DNA from 4 places in the Nonomuraea sp. NPDC003727 genome. Region 1 is predicted to be linked to each of the others. Evidence: riboswitches for the same ligand, from Rfam matches in the RefSeq annotation. Region 1 holds a riboswitch; each other region holds the start of a gene.
What was found. Region 1 has a riboswitch for cyclic di-AMP ahead of ACWDLG_RS08530 (hypothetical protein). Riboswitches for the same ligand answer to the same signal wherever they lie in the genome.
Positions count from the first base shown of each region.

Region 1 (3,983 bases):
GCGTCCGCAGGAGCACCCGGCTGGACGAGGTCTGGCCGTCGGACGAGCTCGACGCCGCGCCCGTGGTCCCGGTCTCCCGCCTGCCGGGCGATCGCGTCACGCTGAGCGCCCGGCAGTGGGAGGTGCTGGTCCACGCCGACGGCACCGCGACACCGCTGCAACTGGCCAGGCGGCTGGACACCACGGCCTACACGGTGCTGCTCGCCGTACGGGAACTGGCGGCGGCCGACCTGCTCGTCAAGCCCAGGAGGGCGCCCGCGCTGCCCAAGCGGGTCCCCGCGCCGCCCGGCACCGAGATGCGGCACGAACCGGCGGACCTCAGCCTGCTGCGGCGGCTGCGGAGCGCGCTTGAAGATCTGTGATCGCGTCCATGACCTGCTCCCACAGCGGGCGGGGCAGGTCGTGGCCCATGCCCTCGAAGGTCATCAGCCGCGCGCCGGGGATCGCGGCGGCGGTGGCCCGGCCGCCGGAGACCTGGACCAGCGGGTCGGCCTCGCCGTGGACCACCAGGGTGGGCACCCGCACGCCCGCCAACCCCTCGCTACGGTCGCCTGAGGCGAGGATCGCGGCCAGTTGCCTGGTGGTCCCGGCGGGATCGTGGTCGCGGTCGAAGGCCAGGCCCGCCAGCCGGGCGACGCGCTCGCGGTCGAGGGGGTAGCCGGGCGAGCCGATCACCGACCAGACCTCCAGGGCCCGCTCGATCGCGCCCTGCCGGTCGGCGGCGGGCGGGCCGAACAGCGCGGCCATCGCCTCGGGGGTGGGCGGCCCGGCCTCGGGGCTGGGCGTCGACATGATGGAGGTCAGCGTCAGCACCCTGCCGGGGTGCCCGATGGCGAGCGCCTGGGCGATCATGCCGCCCATCGAGATGCCCACCACGTGCGCGGCGGGCCAGCCGAGCGCGTCCATCAGGCCCGCCGCGTCGCCGGCCATGTCGCTCAGCAGGTACGGCGCCGCCGCGCCGGGGGTGAGGTCGGGCACGCCCGCCTCACGGAAGTGGGTGGAGAGCCCCACGTCGCGGTTGTCGAAGCGGACGACGTGGTGGCCCCTCCTGGAGAGCAGTTCGCAGAACTCGTCGTCCCAGTGGACGAGCTGGGAGCCGAGCCCCATGATCAGCAGAAGGGGCCGGTCTTGGGGGTCGCCGATGGGGTCGTAGGCGATGTCGATGCCGTTGGCGCGCGCCATGAGCGTCATGCGAAGCAGAATCTCATTCTGTTTCGCATGACGACAAGGGGGAGATCAGCGGGAGACGACCTTGCGCAGGTGGCCGCGGCCCAGGTAGCCGACGCCGCCGACGAGCGCGAGACCGCCGATGAGGGCCAGCGCGGTGCCGGTGTGGCTGTCGTCCTCGGTCGCGGTCCGGGCGGCGGTGGTGCGCACCGGACCGTCGAAGGAGGCGGGCCTGACCGACGCGGCGGCGGCCGTCGTCCCCTTGGACTCCTGCTCGTCCGCCTCACGGGCGGCGACCAGCTCGGCCTTCTTGGCGGCCTGCGCCTTCTTGGCGGCCTCGGCCTTCTTCTTCTCGGCCAGGGCCAGGTAGTCGACCGGCGGCTTGGCCGGGTTGTGGTCCATACGACCCCACGCGCCGGTGGAGAAGGCGACGGGGTGGTTCTTCTTGCCCACGCCGTCACCCCACTTGGTGATGACGTACTGGACCTTGATGTGGCCCTGACCGCCGTTGCCGTTCACCATCAGCGTGTCGGAGTTGAACTCGCCGCCGGTGAGGTAGGCGAAGGTCTTGGCGTCGAGGTCGAGCATGACGCCGCTGCTGGAGGGCACGCCAGGACCACGGTCACCCACGAAGAAGGGGGCCTTCTTACCCTTGTAGACGACGTAGCCTTCGGTCATGAGGGGCCAGCTCGGGCTGGCTGCCAGGCCCTTGCGCATCGAGATGCCGCTCGCGGGCAGGCCGGTGTCGCCGGCGCGGCCGGAGGAGTCGTCCCAGAAGTAGGAGGCGGTGGTGCCTCCCTGGAGGAGGGTCCGCTGCTGGGTGGTCCGGGCGAGGTCAGGCTCCGTGGGCTCGGCGAGAGCGGCGGCGGCGCCGGAACCGACGGCGAGGGCGGTGGTGACGAGCAGGGCGGAAGCGCGCATGCCAAAGCGGCGGGTCATGAAAGTCCTTTGTGCGAGGGATAGGAAATCCGCGCTCACATGAAGATCAGGCAAAGGCGTAGCCGGGCATGGGCCTAGCAGTCGCTACGCGAAAAGACAGAGCGCGAAAGGAAGCGGGGGGGAAGCGCCGCTCAGTTCGGGGGGCTGTCGTACAAGGGTGGTGTCCTCTCCATCTCGCCTACCGGGTTAGCTGACGGGTTCGGGCGTGGAGATGCCCTACCGGCACGAGGCCGGATTCACCCCAAAGAGATGGGTCCCCGGTTCCCGCAGTCGCGGGATTCGGCGCCGACCGGCCGACTCTTCCCTGGTGAAGAGCACGGTCACCGCTCGGTAACGCAAAGGACTCTATGGGCAAATCACCCCAAAGGCAAAAGCAAACCCATGAATCGGAAAGAGGATCTACCCTTTATCGTCACGATTCAGCAGGCGCGGAGAGCGCGGAAACCCCTGAAAAACAACGGGTTGCGCGGGCGCGGCAGGAAAGCCGATCAAGGGGATAAAAATCATGAAATCGGCAGCGGCGCCGGGGTAAAGCCGGAGTACACACGGCTGAAGAAGGCGCGGGCCGGTCGTACGGCACGCCCCGTGCCCGCCGCGCCGCGGACACGGGGCGTGGTCCGTCAGACCTCGAGCTTCTCCTCGATGCCGCGCAGCTGGTGGCGCGCCAGCGCCAGGTTCGCCCTGGTGCGGTCCAGCGCCAGGTAAAGGAAGAGTCCCTTGCCGCCCCTGCCGGTCATCGGCCTGATGATGTGGTACTGACCGGTCAGCGTGATGAGGATGTCCTCGATGACCTCCTTGAGGCCGAGCGACTCCATCGTGCGCATCTTCGCCTTGACGACCTCGGTGTTGCCCGCGGCGGCCACCTGCAGGTCCAGGTCCTTGGAGCCGCCGAGGGCGCCGAGCGCCATGCCGCTGCCGTAGTCGACCACGACGGCCCCGAGCGCGCCGTCGATCGCCATCATCTCCTTGAGCGAGACGTCCATGCTGGCCATGCGTTTCCTCCGTGTGAATGCGAGTCACTTTCGCGATGCGATGGCGGCGACGCTCGCCGCCGTCTTGCGACCCTCCAGCCGCAGCAGCCCGAGATTGGTGCCGGGCTCGGCCAGGACTGTGAGGACGATCGTGGGGCCGGCCGTGTAGAAGGCGGCGAAGCCCGCGCTGCCCGAGATGAGGGTCTCCTCCAGGGCACCCTTGCCGGCCATGACGGCCATGCGTCTGCTGAGGGCCAGCAGCGCCGCCGACAGCGCGGCGGTCTGCTCGACGTTGCCGCCCGTCAGGTCGCTGGCGATGGTCAGCCCGTCCACGCTGCAGGCGATGCTTCCGCTGACGTCGGGCGTACGCTCGCGCAACAGGATCATCTCCTTCAGCACCTCGTCCCGCAGCTCCACCGGTGGCCTCCTTCTGAGTGAGGGGAACCTCACGACAGCTCCTCCAGCGCCTTCTTCAGCCGCAACAGCAGGTTCACGTCGGTCGGGTCCGCGGTCACCACGGGCCCCAGGGGCAGAGCAGGAGCGTCGGGGTCGTGGCGGGGCCCGGCCTCGGGAACCCGGTCGACCCGTCGCGGCAGCGGCGGCGCCGTACCCTCCGGACGGGTGAGCAGCCCCGCCGCCGCCAGCCGCCGTACGGCCAGCAGCGTCGCGTAGCCGGGCCGGCCGAGCCTCATGGCCAGCTCCAGGGGGGTGGCCGCGCGGTCGGCGTGGACGAGGATCTCCCACTGCAGGTCGCTCAGCACGACACGGTGGCCCGGCGGCCGCCTGACCGGCGCGACCGGGGCGGTGTCCACGTCCGCCGACGGCCAGACGCGCTCCAGCTGGGCCCGCCTCCTGGCGCACTCGCGGACGATCTCCTCGACCTCGAAGAACCAGTGGGAGCCGAGC
Region 1 covers NZ_JBSFNE010000002.1:694,833-698,815, forward strand. Annotated here, with positions in the region: gene ACWDLG_RS08520 (hypothetical protein) at 1-362, shown strand, start outside; gene ACWDLG_RS08525 (alpha/beta hydrolase) at 319-1,191, opposite strand; gene ACWDLG_RS08530 (hypothetical protein) at 1,237-2,106, opposite strand; cyclic di-AMP (ydaO/yuaA leader) riboswitch at 2,267-2,401, opposite strand; gene ACWDLG_RS08535 (hypothetical protein) at 2,727-3,098, opposite strand; gene ACWDLG_RS08540 (roadblock/LC7 domain-containing protein) at 3,123-3,494, opposite strand; gene ACWDLG_RS08545 (DUF4388 domain-containing protein) at 3,524-3,983, opposite strand, start outside.

Region 2 (3,983 bases), on a different contig from region 1:
GACGACGAGGCGGAGCGGGCCGTGTCCTTCGCCATCGAGGCCGGCTACACCAGCATCGACACCGCCAGGCTCTACTTCAACGAGGAGGGCGTGGGCCGGGCGATCGCCCGCGCGGACGTTCCGCGCGAGAAGCTGTTCATCACCACCAAGCTGTGGAACGACGACCACGACAGGGCCGAGGCGGCCTTCGAGGCGAGCCTGTCCCGGCTGGGGCTCGACCAGCTCGACCTCTACCTCATCCACTGGCCCGTCCCCGCGCAGGACAAGTACGTCCAGGCGTGGAAGTCGATGGAGCGGCTCTACAAGGACGGCAGGGTGCGTGCGATCGGCGTGTCGAACTTCACGATCGCCCACCTCGAGCGGCTCATGAACGAGACCGAGATCGTCCCCTCGATCAACCAGATCGAGCTGCACCCCCGCTTCCCCCAGCCGGAGCTGCGCGCCTTCCACGAGGCCAACGGCATCCTGACCGAGGCGTGGAGCCCGCTCGGGCAGGGCAGGGGGCTGCTCGACGATCCGGCGCTGGCCACGCTGGGCCGCAAGCACGGCAAGTCGCCCGCGCAGGTCGTGCTGCGCTGGCACGTCCAGCTCGGCAACGTGGTGATCCCCAAATCGGTCACCCCTTCGCGGATCAGGGAGAACATCGACGTGTTCGACTTCACCCTCGACCCGGAGGACATGGCGGCGATCGGCGCGCTGAACACCGGCACGCGCCTCGGTCCCGACCCCGCCACGTTCAACTGGATGGGCTGACATGACCGAACGGGCACGGCCCGCGCCGCCGGCGCGGGCCGTTCGCATGTCCGAGATAAGGGAGGATTGATCGCGGAAAGGGAGGTTCGTCATGCGTGAGTTAGCGTGGGGCATCGCGGCCACGGGCGGGATCGCCAGGACGGTCGGCGCGGTGATCGCCGCGGAGCCCGGCATGCGGGTGGCCGCGGTCGGCTCCCGCGACCAGGGCAGGGCCGCGGAGCTGGCGGCGGAGCTCGGCGCGGACGCGGCCTACGGCTCCTACGCCCAGCTGTGCCAGGACCCCGCCGTCGACGTGATCTACGTGGCCACCCCGCACGCCCAGCATCTGGAGGTGGCCGAGGCGGCCATCGCGGCGGGCAAGGCCGTGCTGTGTGAGAAACCTCTCGCCGCGAGCGTGGCCGACGCCGAGCGGATGGTGAAGCTGGCCAGGCAGGCGGGCGTGTTCCTGATGGAAGCGATGTGGATGCGCTTCAATCCCCTGATCAGGGCGCTGCTGACGGAGGAGAGGTTCGGGGAGCTGCGCTCGGTGCAGGCCTCGTTCGGCTTCGTCCAGCCTTACGCGGCCGAGCACCGGCTCTGGAACCCCGCGCTCGGCGGCGGGGTGCTGCTCGACCTGGGGATCTACCCGTTCGGGCTGGCGCAGCTGCTGCTCGGCGAGCCGGCTGAGACGCATCTCACCGGATCGCTCGGCCCCTCCGGCGTGGACGCCGAGGTGGCGGCGCTGCTCACCTACGCGGGCGGCACCAGGGCGCTGGTCGAAACCTCGCTGCTCAGCCCGCTGGCCAACACCGCGACCGTGGTGGGCACGGGGCTGCGGGCCGACATCGCCGCGCCGTTCTGGGCGCCGCGGCGCATCGTGCTGTCGGGGCCGGGCGTGGATCCGGAGGAGCTCGTCCTGGACCCCGCCATGAACGGCTACGCCGAGGAGGTGCGCGAGGTGCGCGCCGCGCTGGCCGAGGGCAGGACGGAGAGCTCTGTCATGCCGCTGGACGAGAGCCTGGCGATGATGCGGATGCTGGAGGACGCCAGGGTCAGGCTAGGCGCTCGGTAGCGCGGGCCGCCGCCTCGGCGTGGCCGGAGCCCGCGGCCGCCCGGAAGTGGGCGCGGGCCCGGTCGGGGCGGCCCTCCCTGCCCTCCAGCAGGCCGAGGTTGAACATGGCGCGCGGCGCGGCCTCCTCGTGGCCGGTTTCGATGGCCCTGGCGTACCAGCGCCGGGCCGCGTCGGTGTTGCCGCAGCAGTCCTCCAGGACGCCGAGGTTGAACATCGCCCTGGGTGTGCCGGCCCTGCCGTACCAGTGGCGGGCCGCGTCGAGGTGGCCGCTCTCGTCCTCGATCAGCGCGAGGTTGAAGGCCGCCCGCTGGACGGCGGCCGGATGGCCCGATGCGATCGCCAGGAGATACCATCGCCGGGCTTCGTCCGGACGGTGTCCGTCTTCCCGCAGCCCCCTGTTGAACAGGTCCTGTGGCGACATGACCTGACCGTAAATGATCGCCGGACCTTTATCAATTTGTAAGCTACTTGCCTCGTGTATTACCTTAGGCTCACTCAAGGCATAAACCGGGCATTCCGGACATTGCCTGTCATTGCAATCATCACAGGTTCGCCTGTGACCGCTGAATCCGCACCTTGCGGAACCGGGGACCCACTTCCTCTGGGGTGAATCGGCACACCGTGCCGTAGGGCAGCTTCGCGTCCGAACCCGTCAGCTAACCCGGTAAGCGGCAGGAAGCTAGCAAGGAGTTCCCCTTCCCATGGCAAAGCCCAGCCGTAGCCGTGCCCCGAAGCTCACCTACGCGCATGCCGCGCTCGGCGCCGTCGTCATCGCCGGCTCGTTCGTTCCCACCGCCGCCCAGGCCGAGAAGCTCCCGCTGTCCGAGAGCCAGCGGGTAGCCGTCCTCGCCAAGGCGCCCAAGGAGGAGGCCGGCAGGCCCGCCGCCGCCAGACCGGAGGCCAAGGTCATCCCCTCCGCCACCGTCGTTCTCACCGAGGCCAAGAAGCAGGTCGGCGTCAAGGAGAACTCCGCGGGCGGCGGAACCAAGTTCCAGAACTGGTACGTCGGATCGCAGCGCGCCAGGGAGACGGTCGTCAGGGACGGCGGCGACGTCAGCGCGTACGCCAACGCCCCGTGGTGCGCGATGTTCGTCTCGTGGGTCGGTGAGATGACCGGCGCCCGCACGCAGGTCGGCTGGGACGCCTACACGGTGACCCACGCCAAGTGGTTCAAGGCCAACAAGCGCTGGGGCACCGCGCCCAAGCCTGGCGCCGTCGTCTTCTTCGCCTGGGACGGCAGCAAGAGCCTCGACTCCATCGACCACGTCGGCTTCGTCGAGAAGGACAACGGCGACGGCACGATCAGCACGATCGAGGGCAACACCGGCAACGGCGCCGTCGAGCAGCGTGTCCGTCCGAAGTCGCAGGTCGTCGGCTACGGCTACCCCAGCTACGGCGGCTGACGCTTCCCCTTCCCCCGCATTCCCCCCGGCCCTGTCGCCAGGACGGCCACGCGCCGCTCCGGTGACGGGGGCCACCCACGGGCTCGGGCCGGTCCCCTCGGACCGGCCACCCCGTTCCCCCCGCAGTACGTTCCCCCGCAGAACGTTCCCCCGGGCCGCGACGGCGCCGTCTCAGCGCGCGCGCCCTCCGGCCACCCGCAGGACCCTCGTCCATCCCCCTGTCTGCACCGATCAGTCGGGGAACCGCAGGTAAGCAGCCGGCACGGCGTCGGTGAGCCACACCCCGTTGGCGCTGACCACGAACTCGTAACCGGCCGTGTGCATCGCCCGCGCGTCGACGACCAGCACCACCGGGACGCCGCGCCGGGAGCCGACCCGCACCGCCGTCTGCCTGTCGGCCGACAGATGGACGTGCCTCCTGGTCATCGGCAGCAGGCCCGAGCGCCTGATGGCGGCCAGGTTGCGCCCGACGGTGCCGTGGTAGAGGACGTGCGGCGGCTCCACCGGCGCCAGTCCCAGGTCGACGGGCACGGAGTGGCCCTGGCTCGCCCTGATGCGGTCGCCGTTGATCGCGTAGCGCCGCTTGTCGTTGTCGGCCACCACCGTGTCGAGCTCATCCCTGGTGATGGGGAAGCCGTGCCTGGCCGCGGCCGCCAGCAGCTCGTCGATCGGCACCCAGCCGCGCTCGTCCAGCGTGATCCCGATGGCGGCGGGGTCGTGGCGCAGGTGCCTGGCCAGGTACTTGGAGATCCGCACGGTCCTGTCGGTCATGCGGG
Region 2 covers NZ_JBSFNE010000032.1:57,952-61,934, forward strand. Annotated here, with positions in the region: gene ACWDLG_RS42405 (aldo/keto reductase) at 1-753, shown strand, start outside; gene ACWDLG_RS42410 (Gfo/Idh/MocA family protein) at 845-1,804, shown strand; gene ACWDLG_RS42415 (SEL1-like repeat protein) at 1,785-2,225, opposite strand; cyclic di-AMP (ydaO/yuaA leader) riboswitch at 2,356-2,490, shown strand; gene ACWDLG_RS42420 (CHAP domain-containing protein) at 2,506-3,207, shown strand; gene ACWDLG_RS42425 (RNA 2'-phosphotransferase) at 3,439-3,978, opposite strand.
Region 2: another riboswitch for cyclic di-AMP. It lies ahead of ACWDLG_RS42420 (CHAP domain-containing protein); the one in region 1 lies ahead of ACWDLG_RS08530 (hypothetical protein).

Region 3 (3,983 bases), on a different contig from region 1:
CGGGCCTGCGTGCCGAGGTCGTCGGCATGGCGGTCAACGCCTACCAGGGCGTCGACGCCACCACCTGGTCCTCGCTGATGGGTGACGCCGACCCCACGGCGACCCTCGGCAGCATGGCGCTGATGGGCCAGATGACGGCCGAGCGGGCGCAGACCCTCGCCGCCTTCGACGAGGAGAACCGGCAGCTCAAGGCCGACAAGGAGGAGGCGCAGGGCGCGCTCACCGAGGCCGACAAGCTGCGCGACGACGTCAAGTCGGAGCGGGACAAGATCCTCGAGCTGGTCGAGCAGCAGAAGAAGCTGCTGCGCAGGCTCGGCGCCTACCGGGTGGGCAACCCCAACAGCACCGGCCTCAAGTACACCGGCTCGGCCTCCGGCAACGCCGCCGCCGTGCTGAGCTTCGCCTACGCGCAGATCGGCAAGCCGTACCAGTACGGCGGGACGGGCCCGGGCGGCTGGGACTGCTCGGGACTGACCCAGGCCTCGTGGCGGGCCGCCGGCGTGTCGCTGCCGCGCACCACCTGGGAGCAGTGGGCCTGGGGTGCCAAGCGCAGGGTCTCTCTCGACAAGCTGCAGCCCGGCGACCTCATCTTCAGCTCAGGGCTCGGGCACGTGAGCATCTACGCCGGCGGCGGCAAGATCGTGCACGCCCCCCAGACGGGTGACGTGGTGAAGGTCGCCAGCCTGTCCTCCTACGGCGGGCGGCTGGTCGGCGCCATCCGGCCGTAGGTCTCGCTCAGCTCGCGCAGCACCCGCAGGTAGGCGCTCACCGCGGGCGGGCGGCCCGGCGCCGGCAGGACGGCGGCGCTGATCCGCCTGGCGGGCAGTCGCGGCGCGGGCTCGACCAGCCGGATGCCGGAGCGCACGGCCATGCCCGCGATCGACGGGTGGAGCATCACGCCCACGCCCGCCGCCACCAGGCCCTGGCGGCCGTTCCAGTCGTCGCACAGGTGGGCGATCCTCGGCGCGCGTCCCATCGCGGCCCGCAGCTGCGCGACGGGGGCCAGGCCGTCGGGGTGCGTGCCGTCGATCCAGGGCTCGGCGGCGAGGTCGGCCAGCCGTACCCGCTCTCCGGCCGCCAGCGGATGCCCGGCCGGCAGGGCGACCAGCAGCTCGTCGTCGAACAGGTCGAGCACTTCCAGCCCCGGGTCGGGGACGGGATCCCACGAGGTCAGCAGGGCGACGTCGGTGGCGCCCTCCGCCAGGCCGGCGGTGACGGGGCACGCGACGTCAGGGCCGCCGACCTTGAGGGAGAGCTCGACGCCGGGGTGGTCGGCGGCGAAGCGGCGGAAGCTCTCGGGCACGAACCTGGTGGCCGCGCTCGGGAAGGCGGTGACCCTGACCCGGCCGGTGTCGGCCGTGGCGAAGGCGCGCAGCCTGGTCTCGAACAGGCTCATGCCGTCGAGCACGGCCATGGCCTGCTCGATCGCCGCCCGGCCCGCCTCCGTCGGCTGGACGCCCCTCGGGCGGCGGTGGAAGAGCGTGACGCCGGTGTGGCGTTCGAGCATGGCGATCTGCCGCGAGACGGCCGGCTGGGTCATGGAGAGCACCTCGGCCGCTCCGGAGAACGAGCCGCGCCGTCCGACCTCCACCAGGACGCGTAGCGACCACCCATCAAGCATGCGCCGAGTGTATGTCGCAGGGATTAAGCCTTAATTCTCCTTATACCGGGAGTGTGAGGAAAGTAACGGATGCGATCTGACAGGTCGCCACAGAAGCAACTGTGAGCAGGGTCACATCCGGATAACGAAACCCGGTGTAGAGCAGCGACTCCTCTTCTGACAAGAACCAGTCGGTGATCTTGACAGCTTTGCCCGGCCTTTGCCTGGCCTTGGGGTGCCGGGTACGTTCTCGCATCGCGGCGACCAAGCCATGGCGCCGGAACCGCTCACCGGCCCCGCAACGGCCGGTGCACGCATAAAGATCCGCTGGTCGCCGCGCCGTAACCCCAGACAGGCGTGCGCGGGTCGACCCGCCGAGTCCGTGCGGCATGGAGCACGGAGCCGGGGACCCACGTTCCTGGGGTGAATCCGGCCTGCGGGCCGGAAGGGCGACTTCCCCGCCCGAACCCGTCAGCTAACCCGGTAGGCATTGGTGGAAGTCCCAAGGAGACATTCTGTCTACCCCCTCTAGCACAACCCGTCTGTCCTGTCTTGCCCTCAGCGGCGTCGTGGTGGCGATGGGAGGGATCGTCCTCCACGCACCCGCGGCGCAGGCGACAGTGACCCCGGCGACAGCGGCCCCCGCGACCACCACCCTGGTGACCCCGGTGACCACCACCCTGGCGACGACGACGACCGTGAAGACGGCGCCGGCCGTACAGGCGGGCGCGGCGTCGACGGCCGCGGCGACACGGCAGGCCAAGGCGGCTCGACAGCGGCTGAAGGCGGCCAAGGCCGTCGCCACCGCCAAGAAGCAGATCGGCGACCCCTACCGCTTCGGCGGCACAGGACCCGGCGCCTTCGACTGCTCGGGACTGGTCCAGTACTCCTGGGCCAAGGCCGGCATCAAGATCCCCCGCGTCACGTACAGCCAGTACGCGCGCATCAAGAAGAAGGTCAGGTGGAGCGATCTCAAGCCTGGTGACCTGATGTTCTTCCGCGGGAAGGGCCACGTCGGCATGTACGTCGGCAAGGGCCGGATGGTCCACTCGCCGAGCACGGGCAAGACCGTGCGGATCGAGAAGCTCGGCGGCTGGCGCAAGGCGTCCTTCGCCGGCGCGGTCCGCCCCGGCGCGTAACCCCCGGCCGCCGGACGCCCGAAACTCCGGCGCGTAGCCCCCGGCCGCCGGACAGGCCTAAGCCCCGTCCATCCCCCTCGGACGGGGCTTCGGCCTGTCCGGGCTAGCATCACAGCCGTGGTGACCCGCAGAACCCTGCTGGCGGCCGCGCTGGCCGGACCGGCGATCTGCACGGTGGCCGGGTCCGCGGGACGCCGCCTGCCGCCCGAGGCCCGCGCGCTCGGCGAATCAGGCGTCGTCGTCGCCTACGGCGCGCGCTCGCTCGTCGTCGGGCACCACACCGCCGCCGCCCTCCTGCGCGACCTGGCCACGCGGGCCGACGTGGCGGCCCTCACCGTCTCGGCGGTCCTGCGGCGCGCCGTACGGCCACGGGTCGTGGTGCCCAGGACCACCGCGGAGGCGGCCGCCCTCGCGGGCACGGGCCCCGTCGTGGGGCTGGCCGCGCTGGCCTCGGCGGGACAGGTGATCGTCCTGCCCGGCGCCTTCGCGCGCCTCACACCCGTGGGCCGCGACGTCGTCCTCACCCACGAGCTGACCCACGTGGCCGCCGGAACGGAAGGGCGGCCCGTGTGGCTGCGGGAAGGGTTCGCCGACTACGTCGGCTACCTGCGCTCGGGACTCGCGACGCGGGTGGCGGCCGCGGAACTGGCGGCCGAGGCGCGCGCGGGACGGCTGCCCGGCGCGCTGCCCGCCGACGCCGCCTTCGCGCCGGGCACGCCCCGGCTCGCGCAGGTCTACCAGGAGTCATGGCTGGCCTGCCGCCTGATCGCCGCCAGGTACGGCGAGCGGGCGCTGGCCGACCTCTACCAGCGGGCCGCCGGAATGCGGCTCGGCCAGGCGCTCGAGCCGCTGGGCCTGTCGGTCCGCGCGCTCGTCGCGCACTGGCGGGAGTATGTCCGCAACGAGCTGACAGGCGCGGAGGGAGACGGATGAGGCGGCTGGACCGGCAGGCGGGCATCGCGTTGACGGTGCTCGGGGTGGCCATCCTGGTGGTCGTGGTGCTCACCACGCCGTGGGACGTCATGGCGGGGGCGCCCACGGTGCCGCCCGACCCCGCACAGGACTTCACCTCCGCCCAGATCGCCCGCTCCCGCGCCTTCGACGCGGCCACGAGCGTGCCCTCCTACCTGTCGCTCGGCCTGACCGTCGTGTTCGCCGGCCTGCTCGTGGCCACCCCCCTCGGCGCGCGGCTGCTGCGCGGGCTGAGGGGACCGTGGTGGCTGCGGGTCGTCCTCGGCGTCGTC
Region 3 covers NZ_JBSFNE010000006.1:430,378-434,360, reverse strand. Annotated here, with positions in the region: gene ACWDLG_RS18440 (NlpC/P60 family protein) at 1-728, shown strand, start outside; gene ACWDLG_RS18435 (LysR family transcriptional regulator) at 692-1,621, opposite strand; cyclic di-AMP (ydaO/yuaA leader) riboswitch at 1,963-2,105, shown strand; gene ACWDLG_RS18430 (C40 family peptidase) at 2,179-2,739, shown strand; gene ACWDLG_RS18425 (hypothetical protein) at 2,857-3,672, shown strand; gene ACWDLG_RS18420 (M48 family metallopeptidase) at 3,669-3,983, shown strand, end outside.
Region 3: another riboswitch for cyclic di-AMP. It lies ahead of ACWDLG_RS18430 (C40 family peptidase); the one in region 1 lies ahead of ACWDLG_RS08530 (hypothetical protein).

Region 4 (3,983 bases), on a different contig from region 1:
GCCTGCTCGAGAAGGTGCACGGCGGGGCCACGATCAACGGCCCCGGCTCGACGGAAGAGCCGGGCTTCGCCGCCAAGTCGATGCGTCAGCAGCCGGAGAAGGACGCGATCGCCCGCAGGGCGGCCACGCTCGTCCGCCCCGGCACCGCCGTCGCCCTGTCGGCCGGCACCACCACCTGGACGCTGGCCCACCACCTGGTCGACGTGCCGGACCTCACCGTCATCACCAACTCCATCCCCGTCGCCGACGTCTTCCACCGCAGCCCGCGCGCCGACCGCACGGTGGTGCTCACCGGCGGCGTCCGCACGCCGTCCGACGCCCTGGTCGGCCCGGTCGCCGTCGCGGCCATCAGGCGGCTCCACGTCGACACGCTGTTCCTGGGCGTGCACGGCATGAGCACCAAGGCCGGTTTCACCACCCCCAACCTGCTGGAGTCGGAGACCGACAGGGAACTGGTCGCCTCGGCACATCGCCTGGTGGTCCCGGCCGACCACACCAAGTGGGGCACGGTCGGCATCAGCACGATCGCGGAGCTGTCGGAGGCCGACGTCGTCATCAGCGACGCGGCCCTGCCGGACGAGGCGCGCGCGGAGCTGGCCGAGCGGGCGGGAGAACTGATCATCGCGGAGGACATCAAGTGAAGCGCACCATCGCGCACATGGCCGACGGCCGAGAGTTGATCTACTTCGACCGGCGCGACGACGCCGACCGGAGCGCGATCGACGAGCGCGAGCTGCCGCCCAGGCCCGCGGCCTCCGAACTGCGCTACGACCCGCTCACCGAGGAGTGGGTGGCGATGGCGGGTCACCGGCAGACCCGCACCTTCCTGCCGCCGGCCGACGAGTGCCCGCTGTGCCCGACCAGGCCCGGCAAGCCGACCGAGATCCCGGCCGCCGACTACGACGTCGCCGTCTTCGAGAACCGCTTTCCCAGCTTCTCCACCAACCTGGGCACCTACACCGCCCCCGGCGGGCTGAGCGAGGTGCGGCCGGGGGTCGGGCGCTGCGAGGTCGTCTGCTTCACCTCCGACCACGACTCCTCCTTCTCGGCGCTGTCCGACGAGCAGGTGGAGCTGGTGATGGAGGCCTGGGCCGACCGCACGGCCGAGCTGTCGGCGATCCCGGGCGTGGAGCAGGTGTTCTGCTTCGAGAACAGGGGCGCCGAGATCGGCATCACGCTGGCGCACCCGCACGGCCAGATCTACGCCTACCCCTACGTCACCCCGCGCACCCGCCTGCACCTGGCGGCCGCGGCCAAGCGGCCGAACCTGTTCGCCGACGTGCTGGCCGCCGAGCGGGCGGGCGAGCGTGTGGTGGCCGCCAACGAGCTGTGGACCGCGTTCGTGCCGGCCGCCGCCCGCTACCCGTTCGAGGTGCACCTCTACCCGCACCGCCAGGTTCCGGACCTGGCGGCGCTCACCCAGGAGGAGCGCGCCGCCTTCGGCCCCGTCTACACCCGCGTGCTGAAGGCGCTCGACGGGCTGTTCGGGGTGGTCATGCCGTACGTGGCCGCCTGGCACCAGGCCCCCGTACGGCACGGCCGCGACCTGGCCTACCTGCACATGGAGCTGTTCAGCATCCGCAGGGCGCCGGAGAAGCTGAAGTACCTGGCGGGCTCGGAGTCGGCGATGGGCGCCTTCGTCAACGACGTTCTGCCCGAGGACGCGGCGCGGCTGCTTCGATCACAAGTAGATCACTAATTAATGTCCGCTTGAGGTCGCATTACGGGGGATTTACTACTAATATCCCGATTCGTCGGCTTTCACAGCCGTCACATGCCTAATCCTGGGCGCGTTGCCCGGAGCCGGGGACCCATCGAGAACCTGGGGTGAATCCACGCGTGTGGTAGGGCTTCTCCCGCCCGAACCCGTCAGCTAACCCGGCCGGCAGACGGAGAGGATCGTTCGTGGCGTCCCCCACGTCCCGTTTCGCATGCGGTGCTGTCGCCGCGCTGTCCCTCGTGATCGGTTCCGCGACCGCGGTCTCGGCTGCCCCCAAGCCGTCCGAACCGCAGTTGCGGACCGAGCTGAAGAAGCTCAACACCCGGGTCGACAAGCTGATCCGGACCTACAACGCCAAGCGCGTCTCGCTGGCCAAGGCCCAGAAGGACGCGAAAGCGGCCGGGAAACAGCTCGCGGCGGCCGAGCAGACGCTGGTCACGGCCGAGAAGGAGGCCTCGAGGATCACCGAGCTGCGCTACCAGGCCAGCACCCCTGACCTGCCGACGCTGCTGTTCACCCCCGACCTCAACACCGCCGCCCTGCTCGAGCAGATGAGCGCCGAGCAGGACGCGGTCGTCAAGAACGTCGCCGCGGCGCGCGACACCAAGAAGCAGGCCGCCGACGCGGCCACCGCGCTCGCCGACCGGATCAGGACCGAGACCGAGCAGGTCGCCGGCGACCGGAAGGCCGCCGAGGGCATGATCAAGGACATCGAGAAGAAGCTGCAGGCCCTCGTGCCGACCGGTCCTGGCCGCAAGGCCGACGGCAGCTGGGCGCCCGAGCTTCCCGCCGGGTCGGACAACATCACCCCGCGCACCCGGCTCATGCGCGACACCATCAAGAAGACGTTCGCGCTGCCGTTCGAGGTGGGCTGCTACCGGTCGGGCAGCAGCGGGGAACACCCCCTCGGAAGGGCCTGCGACTTCATGATGAGCTCGGGCGGCTCCATGCCCGCGGCCGTCAACCGGACGCTGGGCGACCAGATCGCGGCGTGGGCGGTGAAGAACCAGACCCGCCTGGGCGTCAAGTACGTGATCTGGCGGCAGCGGATCAACAGCGGCAGCGGCTGGCGGCCGATGTCCGACCGCGGCAGCATCACCGAGAACCACTACGACCACGTCCACGTCTCGATGAACTGAAAGCAGGCGATGGCGAGCCGCCTGGACCGATACGCCTCCGCCGCCCCCGCCGCCGTCCTCGGCGGCGGGGGCGTTCACGGGTCAGGCGAGGTCGAACCGGTCGAGTTCCATGACCTTGGTCCAGGCCGCGACGAAGTCGGTCACGAACTTGTCGCGGGCGTCCTGGCTGGCGTAGACCTCCGCGAGGGCCCGTAGCTGGGAGTTGGAGCCGAAGATGAGGTCGACCGCGGTGGCGGTCCACTTCACCTCATCGGTGACCACGTCGCGGATCTCGTACAGATGCTCCTCGGAGTCCGATGCCTTCCACCGGGTGCCCGGGGAGAGCAGGTTGGTGAAGAAGTCGGCGGTGAGCACACCGGGCCGGTCGGTGAGGACGCCGTGCCGGGTACCGCCGACGTTGGCTCCGAGGGAACGCAGGCCGCCGATGAGGACGGTCATCTCGGGCGGAGTCAGGTTGAGCATGTAGGCACGATCGACGAGCAGCACCTCCGGTTGCGTCTTCTCGTCGGAACGCAGGTAGTTGCGGAACCCGTCGGCCCGCGGCTCCAGGACCCGGAAGGACTCGACGTCGGTCTGCTCCTGAGTGGCGTCGGTACGGCCTGGGCGGAACGGCACCGTCACCGCCACGCCGGCCTCGCCCGCTGCCCTCTCGACGGCGGCCGAGCCGGCCAGCACGATCAGGTCGGCGAGCGAGATCTTCGCGCCGCCGGCCTCGTTGAACTCGCGCCGGATGCCCTCGAGGGTGTCCAGGACCGTCGTGAGCTGCTCGGGCTGGTTGACCTCCCAGCTGCGCTGCGGCTCGAGACGGAGCCGGGCGCCGTTTGCGCCGCCGCGCTTGTCGGTGGACCGGAAGCTCGCTGCGGCGGCCCAGGCGGTGGAGACCAGTTGAGCGGTCGTGAGGCCGGACTCCAGGATCTTCGCCTTGAGGGAGGCGACGTCGGCGTCGCCCACGAGTTCGTGGTCGACCGCCGGCACCGGATCCTGCCACAGCTGGGGCTCGGCGACCCACGGTCCGAGGAAGCGGCTGACCGGACCCATGTCGCGGTGCAGCAGCTTGTACCAGGCCTTGGCGAAGGCCGACGCGAGCTCGTCGGGGTTCTCCAGGAAGTGGAGGGAGATCTTCT
Region 4 covers NZ_JBSFNE010000004.1:510,124-514,106, reverse strand. Annotated here, with positions in the region: gene ACWDLG_RS14065 (DeoR/GlpR family DNA-binding transcription regulator) at 1-641, shown strand, start outside; gene galT (galactose-1-phosphate uridylyltransferase) at 638-1,699, shown strand; cyclic di-AMP (ydaO/yuaA leader) riboswitch at 1,766-1,902, shown strand; gene ACWDLG_RS14055 (coiled-coil domain-containing protein) at 1,906-2,859, shown strand; gene katG (catalase/peroxidase HPI) at 2,941-3,983, opposite strand, start outside.
Region 4: another riboswitch for cyclic di-AMP. It lies ahead of ACWDLG_RS14055 (coiled-coil domain-containing protein); the one in region 1 lies ahead of ACWDLG_RS08530 (hypothetical protein).